3 regions of the Bradyrhizobium sp. CCBAU 11386 genome follow, and region 2 is predicted to be linked to each of the others. Evidence: riboswitches for the same ligand, from Rfam matches in the RefSeq annotation. Region 2 holds a riboswitch; each other region holds the start of a gene.
The links. A riboswitch is a leader RNA that binds a small molecule or an ion and turns the genes downstream of it on or off. The one in region 2 is predicted to bind cobalamin.
Positions count from the first base shown of each region.

Region 1 (6,047 bases), on a different contig from region 2:
GACCGGACCACCGGTGTCGCAGAGCACCTTCAACCGGCGCAGCGTCGAGACCGGCAGGGTTGAGTATGCATCGAGCCGTGTGTCGTCGCGGCCATCGGCCGGCAGCACCGCGAGCACGATACCGCGCGCCTTCGCGAGTTGCTGGAGAGCCGCGAGGCCGTAGGGCCAATAGGACTCACCGCCGATCAGGCGGACCAGAATGCCGCGTGCCTGGGCCAGCGTGCGCTCGATATAGGTGTCGACCGACAACGGATGACGCAGCTCCGCGAGATTGGCGAGCCGCAGCGACGGCAGGCTGTCGCGGCCTCGGCGCCAGCCGGCCGCGAACGCGGCGAGATCGGAATCCGAGTACGAGAGCACCACGAGATCGGCCGGGTCCTGGCCGATGTCCCTTGGCGTCGCGGTCTCTTCCAGACCGCGGCTCTCGCGGAAGACGACGTGCATCAGATGCCAGATCCTGAAAGACCAAGTCCCGCTCTTATCGCGGCCTCGTCGATATCGCCGTGCTCGCCGATCACAACGAGCTTTGACTGCCGCGCGATCGCGCCCCAGGGCTTGTCGAACTGGTGACGCACGCGCTCGCCGACGGCCTGGAGCAGCAGGCGCATCGGCTTGCCCGCGACCGCGATGTAACCCTTGGCACGAAGCACGTTCTGCTCGCGCGCCAGACGCTGAACCGAGGCGACCAGCACATCGATATCCGCCACCTCCGGAAGGTCGATCACGACGGAGGCAAAGTCGTCGTGCTCATGCTCCTCTTCGCCGTCGTGATGCGACGGGCGGGCGGCGAGATCATTCTCGGCGGCGGCACCGAGACCGAGGATGACGCGCGCATCGATCGCGCCATCGGTAACGGGAAGCATCGGCACGCGGCGCGGCATCTCTGCGGTGATGGCAGCCTTGGCCGCTTCGAGTCCCGCCGGGCCGGCAAGATCGGCCTTGGTCAGCAGCACGATGTCGGCGCAGGCGATCTGGTCCTCGAACACTTCCGACAGCGGCGTCTCGTGATCGATATTTTCGTCCGCCGCACGCTGCGCTTCCACTGCGGCCGGATCCGGCGCAAAGCGACCGGCGGCGACGGCCTCGGCATCGGCCAACGCAATCACGCCGTCCACCGTGATGCGCGAGCGGATCTCCGGCCAGTCGAACGCCTTGAGCAAAGGCTTGGGCAGCGCGAGGCCCGAGGTCTCGATCAGGATATGATCGGGTCTGACGGGCCGCGCCAGCAACAGTTCCATGGTCGGGATGAAATCGTCGGCAACGGTGCAGCAGATGCAGCCATTGGCGAGCTCGACGATGTTTTCCTCCGGGCAATTGGCATCGGCGCAGGACTTCAGGATCTGGCCGTCGACACCCTCGCTGCCGAACTCGTTAACGAGCACCGCGAGCTTCTTGCCGTTGGGGTTGGCGAGCAGATGCTGGATCAGCGTCGTCTTGCCGGAGCCGAGAAAGCCGGTCACCACCGTGACCGGGACTTTTGCGAGCGAATTCATTCGGCGGCCTCCGGCACGACGGCAATGGGGGGAATGCGGGCAAGCGACTGCTTGCGGAAGATCTCGGGACGGCTGCGCCAGGGCACGAGACCGTCGGGCGCGGCCGAATAGGCCGCGGCGCCCGCGATCACGTCGCGCGCGTTGGCATCCGACAGGCGGCCATAGACATAGGACCAGCGGCCGGGCGCGCTCAGCGCGACCGAGCAGCCCTGGCTGCATGCCGACAGGCATTCGACGGGAACGACATTGACACCATCGGGCACGCCGGCGTCGACGATCGCACCGTGAAGGCGCTTGCCCGGCGTGACTTCGCCCTCGCCAAGCGTCTCGCCGGCGCGGCAGGTAATGCAGACGTGAAGTGTGACGGTCATCGCCTCTTCCAGAATAAACAGCGGGAGGCGAAGAGGCCCACGAACCGGTCTTGCGAGGGTCCGTTTCCCCGTCGCGGAACACCCCGTCCGCCGGTCCAAAAATCGTCCGCGCTGGCAGGTCTCCCGGCTTGCGGAGCAGGGTTTTGCCCTTCGATCCCCGCCTTCCCGATCCCGTGAGGGGTCAGTGGCTTCGGGCATCTCTCCGGTCACGGTCGCGGGGGCGGCTGCATTTTGGACCCAAATCTTGCCGATTCGGACCCTATCGCATTCCCTCTTCGCCTGTCATAGGACAGGAACCAACGCCGGGCCACCATTTGCCCCCGGCCGCCTCTTGTCAAGCCGAAGGACCAGGTACGATGACGCCTGAACCGGATACCCAAACGGGCGAGGAAACCGACGCCCGCCACGCCGCGAAAATGGCGAAGAAGAAGGCCGCCCGCGACAAGATCATGGCGACCAAGAGCGGCGAAAAGGGCCTCATCATCGTCCATACCGGCGCCGGCAAGGGAAAGTCGTCCTCGGCCTTCGGCATGATCGTGCGCTGCGTCGCCCATGGCTTCCCCTGCGCCGTCGTGCAGTTCATCAAGGGCGCCTGGGACACCGGCGAGCGCCGCCTGCTCACCGGCCATTTCGGCGATCTCTGCCAGTTCCATGCGATGGGCGAAGGCTTCACCTGGGAGACGCAGGACCGCGCCCGCGACATCGCCGCCGCACGCACCGGCTGGGAGAAGGCGAAGGAGCTGATCCTCGATCCCAGCCTGCGCATGGTCGTGCTGGACGAGATCAACATCGCGTTGCGCTACGACTATCTCGATATTGCTGAGGTCGTCGAATTCCTGTCGACAAAAAAGCCTGAGATGACGCATGTCGTGCTCACCGGGCGCAATGCCAAGGACGAACTGATCGAGATCGCCGACCTCGTCACCGAGATGACGCTGGTGAAACATCCGTTCCGCTCCGGCATCAAGGCGCAGGCCGGCGTCGAGTTCTGAAGACACACGCGATGGCGCGCGCATTGATGATCCAGGGGGCCGGCTCGGACGTGGGCAAGTCGCTCATCGTCGCCGGTCTCGCGCGCGCCTTCACGCGGCGCGGCCTGCGCGTGCTTCCCTTCAAGCCGCAGAACATGTCGAACAATGCGGCCGTGACCGTCGATGGCGGCGAGATCGGCCGCGCACAAGCACTGCAAGCCCTCGCCGCCGGCGTCGAGCCACACACCGACATGAATCCGGTACTGCTGAAGCCGGAGACCGACGTCGGTGCGCAGGTGATCGTGCATGGCAAGCGCATCGCAACTGCGCGTGCGCGTGACTATGCGGCGATGAAGCCACAGCTGATGGGCTCCGTGCTGGAGAGCTTCGAGCGGCTGAAGGCGCGGGCCGATCTCGTGCTGGTCGAAGGCGCCGGCAGTCCCGCCGAGGTGAACCTGCGCAAGGCCGACATCGCCAATATGGGCTTTGCCCGAAAGGCTGATGTGCCGGTTGTGCTGGTCGGCGATATCGACCGCGGCGGCGTCATCGCGCAGCTCGTCGGCATCAAAACGGTGATCGCCCCTGACGATGCCGCGATGATCCAGGGTTTTGTCATCAACAAGTTCCGCGGCGATCCCACGCTGTTCGACGACGGCTACAAGCTGATCGAGCAGAAGACGTCCTGGCGCGGCTTTGGCGTGCTACCCTGGTTTGCGCGCGCCGGCGAGCTACCGGCCGAGGACGCGCTGGGCCTCAGCGACGCGCGAAAGCCGGGCCAATGCAAGATCGCCTGCCTCGCGCTGTCACGGATTGCCAATTTCGACGATCTCGATCCGCTCAAGCTCGAGGCGGGCGTCGATCTCGTGATGGTGCGTCCGGGTGAGGCGATCCCCGGCGATGTGCGTCTCGTCATCGTCCCCGGCTCCAAATCGACCCGCGGCGATCTCGCCTTCCTGCGGGCGCAGGGCTGGGACATTGATCTCCTGGCGCATTATCGCCGTGGCGGCCACATCCTCGGCCTCTGCGGCGGCTATCAGATGCTCGGACGCAGTGTCGCCGATCCTGATGGCATCGAAGGCCCTGCCGGCGACACGCCCGGCCTCGGACTCCTGGATGTCGAAACGGTAATGAGTCCGCAGAAGACGCTGACGCGTGTTGCGGCCGTGCACGCCGCCACGGACCAGCCGATCGAGGCCTACGAGATCCACATCGGCCGCACCGACGGGCCGGATCGCGCGCGGCCGTTTGCGACATTGAACGGCACGCCGGAAGGCGCGATCTCCAGCGATAGCCGTGTGCAGGGCAGCTACCTGCACGGCCTGTTCACGTCGGACGATTTCCGCAAGGCGTACTTGGCCAAGCTCGACATTCCCGCAGGCGACGAGCCTTATCATGCCAGGGTCGAGAGCGCGCTTGATGCGCTCGCCGACCACATCGAAAAGCATCTCGACGTCGAAGGCCTGCTTTCGCTAGCGCGCTAGGACCTCGGCAAGGCGCGTCCATTCGGCTTCGCTGCCGGGAAGTCCGAGCCGCAGCCATGTCGGTTTCTGCGCGAAGACGCGCGACCAGATCTGGCCACGCGCCAGCGTCTCCTGCGCGGCCAGCGCATCAGGCGTTTCGTAAAGACGAAACAGCGGCGTACCGCCGACGAGCGTCCAGCCTTTTGCTTGCGCCATGTCGTCGAGACGGGCACAGTCGCGCGCAAGCCGCGCTGAGGTGGCCTCCGCCCAGGCATCGTCGCGCAATGCGCGGCATCCGATCGCGATCGCCGCCCCCGAGACCGGCCATGGCCCCGACATCGCGGCGATCCCTGCGATGTCGGCCGCGCTACCGATCGCAAACCCGAGCCGCAGGCCGGCCAGACCATAAAACTTCCCGAAGGACCGCAGGATCAGCAGCCCCGGCCGATCCGCTTCCGGCGCGAGCGAGAGCTGCGGAACGGCATCGACAAAGCTCTCGTCGATGACGAGACGGCCGACGCGCGGCAGCAGTGCCAGCAAGTCCTTCGGCGTATGGCGCCGGCCATCGGGGTTGTTGGGATTGACGACGACGGCGAGGTCCGCGCCCGCCAGCGCGTCAAGATCCGCGACCTCCTGGACGCCCCAGCGCGCAGCCGACAGGACCCCGGAATATTCGTTGTAGGTCGGCGCAAGGATGCGGGCGCCGCCGCGCGGCCCAAATTGCGGCAGCAATTGAATAGCGGCTTGCGCGCCGCCCATCGCAACGAGCGCCGCGCTGGTGCGGTAGGCGTGCTGCGCCGCCTGATGCAAGGCGTCGATCTCGGCACGCGACGGCAGCGCGCTCCACGCGCGCATGCTCACCTCGCCCGCCGGATAAGCCAGCCGGTTGATCCCCGTCGACAGATCGATCCAGTCCTCGGCGCGCCCGCCAAAACGCTGCTGGGCCAGATCGAGATTTCCACCGTGCTCGCGCATGCCCTGTTCTTTCACGCGAAGCTGAGGATCGCAAGGAGGCCTGCGAGCAGCAGCATGGTGCGGCGGTAGACGGTCACCCCTTGCGTGATATCGGCGGCGAGCGGATCGCGCGCGCCTTCGTTGAGCCAGGGCTCGTTGGTGATGCTGCCGTGGTAGATCCGGGGACCGCTGAGCCGCACGCCGAGCGCGCCGGCCATCGCCGCTTCCGGCCAGCCGGCATTGGGCGAGCGATGCCGGCGCGCATCGCGCGTCATGCACGACAATGCCTCGGATCGCTTTGGTGCCAGCAGCACAAAGAGGAATCCGGTCAGGCGCGCCGGAATGAAGTTGGCGACATCGTCGATCCGCGCCGCCGCCCAGCCAAAGGCTTCGTGTCGCTCGCTGCGATGGCCGATCATGGAGTCCAGCGTATTGATGGCCTTGTAGGCGAAGATGCCGGGCAAACCGAACAGCGCGCCCCAGAACACGGGCGCCACGATGCCGTCGGAGGCATTTTCGGCGAGGCTCTCGATCGCCGCGCGCGCGATGCCGGCTTCATCGAGCGCCGCGGGATCGCGGCCGACGATGCGCGAGACTGCCTCGCGTGCGCCGGCGATGTCGCCGGCCAGCAAGGGGCTTGCGACGGCGGCCACATGATCATCGAGCGAGCGTAGCGCGACCAGCGGCCACGCCAGGATGCCCACCAGCACGAATTGGATCCAGCCCAGCGCGAGCACGGACTGAAGGACCCAGCCGAGAGCGGCAGAGACTGCAATCACCACGAGCGCGCCGGCAACG
Region 1 is NZ_LBKA01000259.1:112,708-118,754, reverse strand. Features, by position in the region: gene cobN (cobaltochelatase subunit CobN) at 1-444, opposite strand, end outside; gene cobW (cobalamin biosynthesis protein CobW) at 444-1,493, opposite strand; gene XI09_RS41110 (DUF1636 domain-containing protein) at 1,490-1,864, opposite strand; cobalamin riboswitch at 1,961-2,180, opposite strand; gene cobO (cob(I)yrinic acid a,c-diamide adenosyltransferase) at 2,221-2,856, shown strand; gene XI09_RS41100 (cobyric acid synthase) at 2,868-4,316, shown strand; gene cobD (threonine-phosphate decarboxylase CobD) at 4,305-5,270, opposite strand; gene cbiB (adenosylcobinamide-phosphate synthase CbiB) at 5,282-6,047, opposite strand, start outside.
Region 1: another riboswitch for cobalamin. It lies ahead of XI09_RS41110 (DUF1636 domain-containing protein); the one in region 2 lies ahead of metE (5-methyltetrahydropteroyltriglutamate--homocysteine S-methyltransferase).

Region 2 (6,047 bases):
TCACGCACGATCCGGCGCCGCCACATTCGACTGCTTGACCGCACCATGTCCGTTATTGGGCCAGCATCGTTCGACGTGTGCTTTATGAAAGCTTGGTCGTGATTTCCAACCTACGACCTGACGCAGCGTGAGGTTCAAGCGATTTCTTACGGTGTGCGTGTCTCGGTATCCTTCGAGGTTCGCCGGTCTCTCTCAGTCGGCGCGCACTGCACCCTGACGACCTGAGGAGGAGATCCCCATCGCTCGAAGATGCAGGAGAAAGCCGGACCTCGGAACGCTGTTTCTCACGCGCTTGAACAAAAGCGCCTGTGAATTTTCGGCGGTCGAGCGCAAGTCAGTCGTGGAGGAGCGACCTTGCTACGCTTCGTGCCAACCTGCATCGGCAGACAGAAGGCTGCCGACGGTTTCGACGACGGCGATGACAGTTCGTCGTAAATTCTTGTCGCGAAAAGACCGATGTAGAAATATGGTCTCGCTTCCTCTGACCGGTTTGGACAAAGGCGCCAAGGAGTTCAGCTCACCCCTCGCTGCGTAAATGAGTCGGAATCTCGTTGCGCAAACCCTGCAAAACCTGGAGCTCTCTTTCGTATAGCCAGCCGGATGGTCGTTGATACCGATCACATTATGGCTTTTCGCACCTCCGAGCTCCACATAATCGTACGTGGTGCTGCCGCACCGTTCGTATAATCGGACCGGATTGTTCATGACCCAGGCTGCCCGATGGGCGGCCGCTCTTTCGTGGTACTGACCGCATATTGACGCGCCACGCGGACCAACTGCCGCTTTTCTTGAGAAGCAAGCATCATCGATCGTCGACGCTCGATCGGGCCGTGCTCCATGCTCGCCCAGCAGATCAGCTGATCCGACCGGGCCCTCGTACAAAATGGCCGGCTTCATCGGGCGACGGCAGGACATTGCTCTCCTTGAACGTGAATTTGAAGTTCACCGTGTATCGTTGATCATCCCGTACGGGCGGCGTCCCATCGGCAAATCAACCCATATCGAACAGGCCTCGCTGGGGCAGCCCGTCATCTGCCGCCCGTAGCCCACCAGGCGGCGAACGATAGCTCCGTTCTTTTGCGCGACGAGTGCCTGATCGTTCTTCTTGTGGGCCCTGGAACGAGTGACTTCAACATCGTGAGCGGCGCCACGGCACGACCGTGTCGTTCGTGAACGCTGTCGTTGTCAAAATCGAGCCCGCGAACGGGTCAGGGAAATAGGTTCTGCGCGCGCTCCGATCACGGGCCGAAGGCTCGCGACTGTTGCGAAGGCGTAAACACCGCGACTTTGGAGCGCATATGTTTTGCAGTTGCTCTGAGGCGCTCGGCGCCCAAAGAGCTGCGGCGCGATCCTGCTCTGCGCGACTATTTACCGAGGCCTGTCGCGCCCGTCTAACTCTTCCCATTCCTTCGGCTCTATGCGATCGAACCAGGAGCCGGGAGGGAACGCCGCGATACGCTTGGCAAAGAAGGATTGCGGCTCCCAATCGTATCCTTCGCTCTTCTCGAAAATGATGACCCCGTTGTGAGTAAAAAAGCGGGGCCCGGGGATATTACAGTTCACCAAAAGCAGAACGCGCCACAGACCCCCTTTCTCGGTCGGCTTATCATTCGGCTTCGGCAAGTAGTCAACTCCAACAGGTTCGACGATAGTGCAGCGGCCCTGCCGCAGAAGATTGCCGAGCGGACCTCGCGTGGTCGTGACAAAGTTGAAGTTGGCCAGGTCATGCAGAAAGCGATGATTTGCGTCCCTTTCGCCATCCGCGACTTCACTGGCGATCAACGAGAGCGCCAGGGCGCGCCAGCCCAATTCCATCGGCTTTGCATAGGTCGACGCAAGTTGAATCGTTCCGTCGAATGCGATCTTCCAGGTGATAACGTACTGTTCGTCTGATTTATTGTCCCGGTGCCTGGTCCAGGAAACGAAAACATATTCATCTCGGTCAAATCCTTCAGCAACGCCCCACGTTCGAGGGACGAACTGTGCGACCTTCGAGACGTTGGAGAGAATGTGTTCTATCGTCTCACCGTCTTGCGCTCGCCACGTGGACTTGACTCTTTCGACGAGGGCGCTTTCGTTGGCACGAACACTGTTGCTCGTCGCAGCCAGTCCGACCAGGCAGATCAGCGATGGACCAAGACAAAACCATAGCGCGCGTCTTCCAGACATTTTCTTCACAACCGTCGGCCTATCTGGTTTTTCATCAACACGTCTTTCAAAGCGGGCAACCTTCAACCTGTTATGCGCGAGCGCAATAAGTTAGCGTCGACGCGACGGGGCGACCGATGGTGTCCCGCGCGAGCAGGCGCTCCCCTCTATGTCACGCGCCGCTAACTTCAGTCGCCAGCGACAGCCCGGATTTGCTGTGCTGGACATGCCCAGCAGGAGGGCCTGGGCATGCCGATGACTTGCATTCTTCGTGCCAGGTAACAGACGGAAATTCTTACCGGTTTTGTGTCTTCTTTGTCGACTTTCCGACTTGCACACGTTTCGATCGTTCCATTCAGCCTATCCATCGCGGCTTACCGATCCTCGTCCCGCACCGGATATTCGACGGCGCAGGGGAACGCTTCGGTGCCAAGTTCCTGATGAGAATTCGGAGCACGTTTGCCGCCATTGAACCGTTTGGTTCGGTTGCAGGAATGTGGGCTTTCGATCTCTGCCATGCCTTTGGCCGCTTGTGGCCACGGGGCCGCGGCGCGTTTGGCGCTCCTTTCGCGATATGCGGCGGCTCCGGAAGTCGAGAGCAGCCTCAGTCAGCTGCGGTTTGCACTCGATGGCCAACGACGCCAAGCCGATCTTTACGCCGAGCATTTGGAGTCTGGCTCGCACCGCAAATCAACCTGCTCGCCGGTATGTTGCTGACTTTCGCCAGGTGTCTTAGGCCTATTCAATACGGATCCTGTTGGTCGAGAAGGCGGTTGGATGGCGGACGTGCTCGATGAACCGCTGGGAAGCCGGGACTCGCATCAAATGCGTTCTGCTCGAGGCAGCAGTCCCGACCGCGCAAGCCGCATTTGCCCCTTCCACCGATCTGGCGTGCGGCCCCACGCGCACGCAGCTCCGATGGTCATTCCGACATCGCTGATTGGAGAGCGCTTCTACATCGTGGTCAACGAAAGAGATGCACGTCATTCCCGTAGCAGATGTCGCAGCGTTAGCTTGAGATATAATCTGAGAGGTTGACGGAAGAGTTCTCTTGCCGATAATCCAACTCGTCGAGGTTCTCCGGTTTGCATTTGATCCGGAGCTAAGAGGGAAGCCGGTGAAAATGCCGGCGCTGCCCCCGCAACTGTGAGCGGCGAGCCGCTGTCCAACGATGTCACTGAAGCCTGCGCGGCTTCGGGAAGGCCGGACAGCAGCGATGACCCGCGAGCCAGGAGACCTGCCCCGGCATCTATTCGTCCGCGGGCGGGGTGTCCCGGTGGTGCGCTAAGCAGCCGTCGCACGCGCGACTTCCCCTGCCTGCGTCCGCCATGGCCTTTGCCCCCAACATGGGGTTAACGCTATGTCTCTTCTCTCCCTTCCGGTTGCCACGCTCGGAACGCCACGCATGGGTCCAAGGCGCGAGCTCAAACGCGCTCTCGAAAGCTATTGGGCCGGAAAAAGCAGCGAACAGCAGTTGCTCGAGGACGCAGCTGGCCTGCGTGCCGCGAACTGGGCTCGTCAGAATTCTATCGGCGTCACGGTGATTCCATCGAACGATTTCTCGCTGTATGACCAGGTGCTCGACACAAGTGTCATGGTTGGCGCCATCCCGGGCATCTACGCCTCGAAAGCCGAGTCCGTTTCGCTCAAGACGTACTTCGCCATGGCCCGCGGTTCACAATGCGACGACCAGGATGCGAGTTGCGGTCACGGACCGCGCGGATTTGGCGCACCCGCGCAGGAGATGACCAAGTGGTTCGACACCAACTACCACTACATGGTCCCCGAGTTTCACGGGGGACAGACTTTCAGACTGTGCTCTCGCAAGCCGATCGAGGAGTATGAGGAAGCTAAGGCCCTTGGCTTCCAGACCCGCCCTGTCCTGATCGGGCCGGTCACATTCCTAAAGCTCGGCAAGAGTGCCGATCCTGCGTTCCAGCCACTCTCGCTACTGGACGATCTGATACCGGTCTATATCGAGGTCCTGCAGGAATTGGCCAAACGCGGGGCAAAGTGGGTTCAGTTCGACGAGCCCTGCCTGGTTCTTGATCTGGGCGAGGTGGCGCGAAAATCCTTGCTACATGCTTATAACCGGCTCGCGAAGGAGGGGCCGGCCATCAAGATCATGGTTGCCAGCTATTTCGGCGACCTAGGCGACAATCTGGACACCGCCTTGAGCCTTCCAGTTGCCGGACTGCACCTCGATCTGGTTCGAGCGCCAGAGTTATTGGATCAGATCATCGCTGGCGGCCGAAGTGATCTTGTCATGTCTCTCGGTGTCATCGACGGCCGGAATGTATGGCGGTCGAATTTGTCGTCGCTCCGCCAGCGGCTGGAACCCGCGATTGCGAAGCTTGGCAAGGATCGTGTACAGATCGCCCCATCCTGTTCGCTGCTTCATGTGCCGGTCGATGTTGAACTCGAGACCGGACTCGCTTCCGACGTCAAGCGTTGGCTTGCTTTCTCGGTTCAGAAGATGCGTGAGCTTGCAACCCTGGCGCGGGCACTCGCAGGCGACCAGAATGCTGCGCTAGCTCTTGCCGAGTCGGAATGTGCCGCGACTGTCCGCCGGACTTCCCCGAAAATCCGTGATGCCAATGTCGCTGTCCGGATGAGAGCGATCGACCAGACCATGCGCCGGCGCGCCAGCCCATTTGCCCGTCGTGCCGAGATCCAAAGCAATCGTTTCGGACTACCGGCTTTCCCTACCACGACGATCGGATCGTTTCCGCAGAGCACAGAGGTCCGGAATGCCCGTGCAGCGCATGCACGAGGCGCGATGAGCGACGAGCAATACGACCGGTTCCTCAAGGAGGAGACTGCGCGCGCCGTACGTTGGCAGGAGGATATCGGTCTTGACGTCCTCGTGCACGGCGAATTTGAGCGCAATGACATGGTGCAGTACTTCGGCGAGCACCTCGCCGGCTTCGCATTTACCACGAACGGATGGGTGCAATCCTACGGCTCGCGCTGCGTCAGGCCACCGATCCTGTTTGGCGATGTCTTGCGGTCGAAGCCGATCACCGTGGAGTGGTGGCGCTACGCGCAATCACTAACCAGGAAGCCGATGAAGGCGATGTTGACCGGACCGGTGACGATCTTGAACTGGTCCTTTGTTCGCGATGATATTCCCAGAAGCGAGATCTGCCGCCAGATTGCGCTCGCGATCCGAGACGAAGTCCGCGATCTCGAGAACGCTGGTGCGACCATGATCCAGATCGACGAAGCTGCACTCCGCGAAGGATTGCCGTTGCGTCGATCGGAGTGGACGGCTTATCTCGACTGGGCCGTGGATTGCTTCCGCATCTGCTCATCTGGCGTCGCCGATCAAACGCAAATTCATACGCATATGTGCTACTCGGAGTTCAACGACATCATGGGTGCGATCGCTGCAATGGACGCGGATGTCATCTCGATCGAGACGTCGCGCTCGAAAATGGAACTACTCGACGCGTTCAGGAACTACGAATATCCAAATCAGATCGGGCCAGGCGTGTACGACATCCACTCTCAACGTGTTCCCGAGACAGGCGAAATGAAGGAGCTGATGGCATTGGCTCGGGCACGGCTGCGGGATTCGCAGCTCTGGGTCAATCCGGACTGCGGCCTGAAGACGCGCAAATGGGAGGAGGTTCGGCCGGCGCTAGCGAACATGGTCGCTGCCGCCCGCGAATTGCGCGCTGCATCCGATCCGCTAGGCCGTTGATCGCGGGCCTGGGCCTTTTCTCGACAAAGCTGATCCGCTTGTGGTCATTTGCGCTCTCGATAATCTCGAGGGAGCCTTGGGAACGCAAAAAAATGCCCGGCCTTGGCGGGCCGGGCGGAAGGAAAGTCTGGGAGGAACGACCGCTGGCGCATCGCGCCGACTTCCATCGGCGGAGGGAGGACAGCCGACGGTT
Region 2 is NZ_LBKA01000008.1:32,662-38,708, forward strand. Features, by position in the region: gene XI09_RS02690 (nodulate formation efficiency C protein) at 1,369-2,235, opposite strand; cobalamin riboswitch at 3,205-3,407, shown strand; gene metE (5-methyltetrahydropteroyltriglutamate--homocysteine S-methyltransferase) at 3,509-5,854, shown strand.

Region 3 (6,047 bases), on a different contig from region 2:
ACCTCCTGCGCGCTGAGGAATTCCGATTCTCCGCCGTTGGGCCGGACCAGAATCTGCTTGTCGAGACCAATCCGCTCGCGTCGATAGACCATGCCGTTAAAGCCAAGCCATTCGACTTCGCGGGCTAAGGACGATACCGGCTTCCGATCGAGCGAGGCGGCCGTCTTCCAGTCCGGCAAGGCGTTCGTCACGCCGGCCTCCGCGGGGCTCAACTGCCCGCGCGAGAACAGCCGGCCGTGATCCATCGAGAGCCAGCCGCTGAAGATCCAGGTCAGCACGAAGGCTGTTGCCACCAGGCCGACGATGTGATGCAGAGCATGCCAGCCGCGATAGGGCGAGAAGAACTGACGTCCCTGTAGCCTCATCCGCGCGATCCCGAGCACCGCCCCCAACATCGCTGCGATCAGGGCCAGCAGCGATAGCGTCCAGACCACGCCGTCCCACAGCGCCCAGTTGCTCCTCAGAACCGTCGGGTAGATCCAGTGCAGCACGCTGCCGACGAGATTCCAGCCGCGCTCGCTCCGCGTCGTATCCAGGACGATTTCACCAGTACGCGACGAGACGTAGACCTCCGTCCCGGCGGCATCGCCAAGGGCCACGCGAAACAGCGGTCGGTGGCGATCAAAGCCGTTCGGTACGCTCCATTGATCGTAGTCCGCGTGCGCAACGATCGTCGCATGCGCGGCATCCAGCCCGCGCTGGCGCGCATGCGCCTGCACGATGGCGAGCGCGACCTCGGGCGACGACGCCGATGCATCCCGTCCGTCGGAAGCGCGGACCGCGCGCGAGCGTGAGGGCCCCGACACGACATAGACGGATCCATCGCTCCGCTGAATCAGGCGCAGGCGCGTAGCATCGGCGATTCCACTCGCAGCCACGGCATCGGCAACCGCCATGGTGGCCTGCACGCGCACGACCGGCGCAAGGCCGGCAAAACGTTCCGCTTCCGTCAATGACGGAAACGGAACGAAATGCATCACGATACCCGTCGCGAACCACATCGCGAACAGCAGGCAGAACGTGATCCCGAGCCAGCGATGCAGCAGGACGATCGCGCCCATCATGCGCTCAGCGTCCTACCATTTGAACGCCGCCGAGATCTCGTAGGTGCGCGGCGCGCCCAGGAGGATCTGGCCGGGATAGAACGGATCGCCCCAGATCGCGTAGCGCTTGTCGGTGAAGTTGCGCACCCGGAAGGTCAGGCGGGCCTGATCGACGGCATTGAACACCGTCTTGGGAATGTCGACGAAGGCGTAGACGTCGCCGACCGTGTAGGCGTTCATCGTCACCGTGTTGGCGTCGGTGTTGTAGCGGTCGCCGACGTGACGGCCGACGATGCCGAGCTCCACCGGCCACGGCGTGAAGAACCGGTACGACGCACCAGCATTCGCGACGATGCGCGGCACGTTCGGCGGCGTGTTGCCCGAGAACGAGCCGCCGACGAAATTGTAGTCGGCATAGCGCGCATCGACATAGGCGATGTTGCCCCATAGCCGGAGGGGCTCGATCGGCCGCACCGAGGCGGCGAGCTCGACGCCCTTCGATTCCTGTCGCCCGGCGATGTTGAGCGCCATGCCGCCGGCCGCGGCATAGACGTTCTTGCGCAGGATATCGTAGGCCGAGAACGACCATTCCGCCCGGTTGTCCCAGAACAGATGCTTGACGCCGGTCTCGTAGGTGCGCGACGTCGTCAGATCCAGCGGCTGGGTCGGCAACAGCAGGAAGATGTTGTTGGCGGAAACGTCGGCACCGGTGGCATACTGGCTGAAGAAGGTCAGGCCGGGCACGGCCTCCCAGGTGTAGCCGATGCGACCCGTCACCGGCGCCCAGTCCTTCGTGAACGGAAAGCCCGCGTTCACTAGACCGTTCTGGTCGGTCGAGTTGCGGTCGAGCCCGATATGTTCGACGCGGAGGCCGCCGATCAGCGCGAAGGTCCGCGTCAGCTTCAGCCGGTCCTCGAACGACAGCGCCTCGTTGTCGATGCGCGCGGTCTGCTGCTTGGTCGTGAGATCGCCGTAGAAGCCACGAACAGGATCGACCAGAGAGACGAAATCCTCCGGGAAATTTGCGGCGCCCGGCCTGACGAAATCGAGATAACTCGACGACAGCGTGGTGACTAGACGGTTGTCAAAGCCGGCGATGTTCGCATCCCAAGTCAGGTCGGTGATGTTGCCGACGAGCCGCTGGCTGTGTGCGACGTAAAAACGGCTGCGGTCGACCGTGTTCATGTGCGGGCCGGGATTCGTGGTGAACGCCTCGACCTCGTTGTTGAACCACGAACGTTCCGCGCCGTAGGCATAGGCCTGACTTTTCAGCATCAGGTCGGGCGCAAGCTTCAGCTCGAACCCGCCGCGCAGCCAAACCTCTTGCGCCACGTTGCGGTTGTCGAGCACGTTGTAGTTGGTGTTGAACGTGCGATCGTCGATCGTAATTGATCCAAGATTCGATTTAGTGAAGTCCGACACGTAAGTACCCGATACGATGCCGCTCGTCGCATGCGAGCCACTGAAAGCGGCCGGCACCAGCGGCGCGCCCCAATAGGCCTTTCCGCGATCCTCGCGGTACTCGATCGCGCCCCAGACCTTGAGACTGTCGGAGACGCGGTAGTTGAGCTGGCCAGACACGTCGAGCGTCTTGGTATTGGTGTCGTCGACAAAACCGTTGAGCGAGGAGCGGCTGATGTCGAAGCGGTAGTCGAGGCCCTGGACGTTGGTGCTGCCGCCCGAGCCGTAATGGGTACGGAACGAGTTCAGGGAGTCGTACGAGAAGTCCGCCTCGTTGCGGATCGCTCCGGTGTGTGGCTGCTTTGTGACGAAGTTGATAGCCCCGCCGGCGGCGCCCTCGCCCGAGATCAGCGAGGCCGGGCCCTTCAGGAATTCGACGGCCTCCAGATTGGCCGTGTCCATGATCCGCGAGGTCATGTTCTGCGGGCCGATCTTGATGCCGTTATAGAGCGTGTTGATCTGGCTGTTGGTGAAGCCGCGCATCGAGAAACCCGCCGGCTCCCCCGGACTATCGCCGGAGGTCACGCCGACCGCACCTTGGGCCACCTCGGACACGGTGCGATAGCCCTGCTCGCGCATGGTCTCGGCTGAGATCACCTCGACGGTCGCCGGCGTCTCGCGCACGGTGAGGCCGAGACGCGAGGCGCTTTCGGCCACCGCATTGCTGTTGAGCGGCGTTGGCGCCGCCGCGGCCGGCACGGCAGGCTTGGGCGCCGCCGATGCGGCCGCTGACCGGCGCGGCGTTGCGCGGCGCGCACTCTGCGCGTCCCGCCCGGCCGGCTTTGCCTGCTTGCGGGATTGGTTGGGCGACACCTCGACGGGTGGCAGCGGTTCGCGGACCTGCTGCGCCAGCGCGGCGGGCAGATCGGCGACTGTAAACGACGTGAAAGCAGCGGAGGCGAGCAGGAAACGGCGCGATCGTCCAAGACGGATAGAAGACACAGCGGGACCTCGGTATGACGTCAGTGGCACGTCACAGCGAACGAGGTCTCACCTTTGGCTTGTCAGCCGTCCGATGAAGCCGAATGTCTGTACTCCCCGACCGACATCTTCGCGTGTGACCACGGCTGACGGCAGGTCTCCTGGCTCGCGGGTCGTCACCACTTCGTCGCCTTCCCGGGACCGAGGACCCAGTGGCTTCTGACGAAGGATTATCCGCTTACAGTTGCGGGGGCAGCCGCGGCGTTGGGGAAACATCCCCGCACCGCATTCCCTTTTCATCCCCTCTCGGGGGAAACCGTCGCGAGCATCTAGGATTACGATCGAGACAGAGTCAATGTGCCAGTTGCGGCGTTATTGCCACAGCGACCAACTTCCTTGGAGATGAGCATGGAAGGCAAGACCTTCCTCTGGCTGATCCGTCATGCGCCCGTCGCCGGCGTCGCGGGGACGATCCACGCGCCGGACGCGCCCGCCGATCTCGGCGATCGCGCGCAACTGGAGGCGCTGCGGCAGCGCTTGCCGCAGGACTCTGCGAGCTATGCCAGCCCGTCGCGGCGCACGGTCGAGACCGCGCGCGTGCTGGGGCTCGAACCGGAGCTGGTGGGCGAGTTCAGCGAGCAGGATTTTGGCGATTGGACCGGCCGGCGGCATGATGAACTCGCAGCGACCGGTGGCGATGCCTACGCGCAATTCTGGGACGATCCGGCGCACGCACGACCACCGGGAGGTGAAAGCTTTGAGGACCAGGTCGCGCGCGTGCGACGTGGGCTGTCACGAATCGAAGCTGGACGCGCAACGCTCGTCGTGCATTCCGGCACGATCCGCGCCGCACTGTGCATCGCGCTGGATCTTGCGCCGCAAGCTGCCCTGCGCTTCGTGATCGATCCGCTGTCGCTCACCAGGATCGACCGGCTCGCGACCGGCTGGCGCGTCGTGTCGGTCAATCAGCGCGTGGCGTGAGCCGGATCAGGCCGGGCGATCCGGCACATTGGCCTGCGCGAAGGTCGCCATGCCGTTGTGAAGGCTACAGGCGAGCCGTACCAGCGGCAGCGCGATGGCAGCGCCCGATCCCTCCCCGAGCCTGAGATCGAGGCTGATCAGCGGCTGCACGTTCAGGGCGCGAAGCATCAGCCGATGCCCCTGCTCCGCCGATTGATGCGACGGCAAAAGGAACGGCTGGCACGACGGATTGAGCCGCACGGCCGCCAGTGCCGCGACCGACACGATGAAGCCGTCGATCAATACAGGGATGCGGCGCTGCGCGGCCGCAATGATGGCGCCGCAGATGGCCGCGATCTCGAGGCCGCCGACGGCGCACAGGATTTTTTCAGGCGACGCAGCCGCAACGCCATGGCGCGCAATCGCGGCATCGATCACGCGCGCCTTGTGCGCACGGCCGGCCGCATCGACGCCGGTCCCGCTGCCCGCGATTTCCTCGGCGCTCACGCCGAGCAGGCTCGCCGCGATCGCCGCCGAGGTCGTGGTGTTGCCGATGCCCATCTCGCCGAAGATCAGAAGATCGGGCTGGCTGGCTTCCGCGCGCGCGACGGCGCGCTGACCGGCTTCGAAGGCGAAGGCCAGCTCGGACGGTGTGAGCGCAGCCTCGACACTGAAATCGCGAGTGCCGCTGCGCGGCTTGTCGATGACGATGCCCGCTACCGCCTCCGGCGCCAACGTGCCGGCGTCAACCACCTCCAGGCTCGAACCAAGCTCACGCGCCAGCACCGAGATAGCCGCCCCACCGGAGGCAAAATTCGCCATCATCGCGATGGTCACTGCTTGCGGATAGGCCGACACGCCTTGCGCGACGATGCCGTGATCACCGGCGAAAATGATGATCGGCACGCGTGCCGCGCGTGGCTGCTTGGTCGCCTGCAGGCCCGCGAGCTCGATCGCGAGCTGCTCGAGCCGGCCGAGCGCGCCCGTCGGCTTCGTCAGTTGCGCCTGCCGCGCGATCGCCGCCTCGCGATGGGCCGCGGAGATATCGGGGCACTTTTGGTAGACCCATTCGGGGAGCATGCTGCCTCGCTTACGGCCTGCGCTTGAGAATGTAGCTGTCCATGATCCAGCCATGCCGCTCGCGCGCCTCCTGCCGCAGCGCGGCGATGCGCGGGCCCACCTCGGCCAGCGCACCGGACATGATGATCTGATCGGGCATGCCGAGATAAGCGCCCCACCAGATGTCGAGCCCGGCCGGATCGAGCGACTTGAACGCGGTGCCGCCATCGAGCATCACGACCACGGTGTCGACGCCCTGCGGCCAGCCGCCCTCACGCAAGCGCCTTCCCGTCGTAACCAGAAAGGGCTCGCCGATGTCGTTGAGCGGCAGCGCATGCGCCGCGCACAGCGCCTGGATCGACGTGATACCGGGAATGACCTCGATCTCCGGCAGGGGATCGAGCCGTCGCGCAATGCGCAGCGAGGAATCGTAGAGCGAAGGATCGCCCCAGATCAGCAGCGCGACCCTGCCGTCACCTTCGAGATGGCTTGCGATTGTCTGCGACCAAATCGCCGCAACCGCATCGTGCCAATCGTCGACGCCCTTGCGGTAGTCCGCCTCGCCCGCATCGCGCACGGGAAGATCGAACTCGGCGATGCGCG
Region 3 is NZ_LBKA01000259.1:131,101-137,147, reverse strand. Features, by position in the region: gene XI09_RS41200 (PepSY domain-containing protein) at 1-1,064, opposite strand, end outside; gene XI09_RS41195 (TonB-dependent receptor) at 1,077-3,446, opposite strand; cobalamin riboswitch at 3,560-3,761, opposite strand; gene XI09_RS41190 (histidine phosphatase family protein) at 3,834-4,406, shown strand; gene cobT (nicotinate-nucleotide--dimethylbenzimidazole phosphoribosyltransferase) at 4,413-5,465, opposite strand; gene cobF (precorrin-6A synthase (deacetylating)) at 5,476-6,047, opposite strand, start outside.
Region 3: another riboswitch for cobalamin. It lies ahead of XI09_RS41195 (TonB-dependent receptor); the one in region 2 lies ahead of metE (5-methyltetrahydropteroyltriglutamate--homocysteine S-methyltransferase).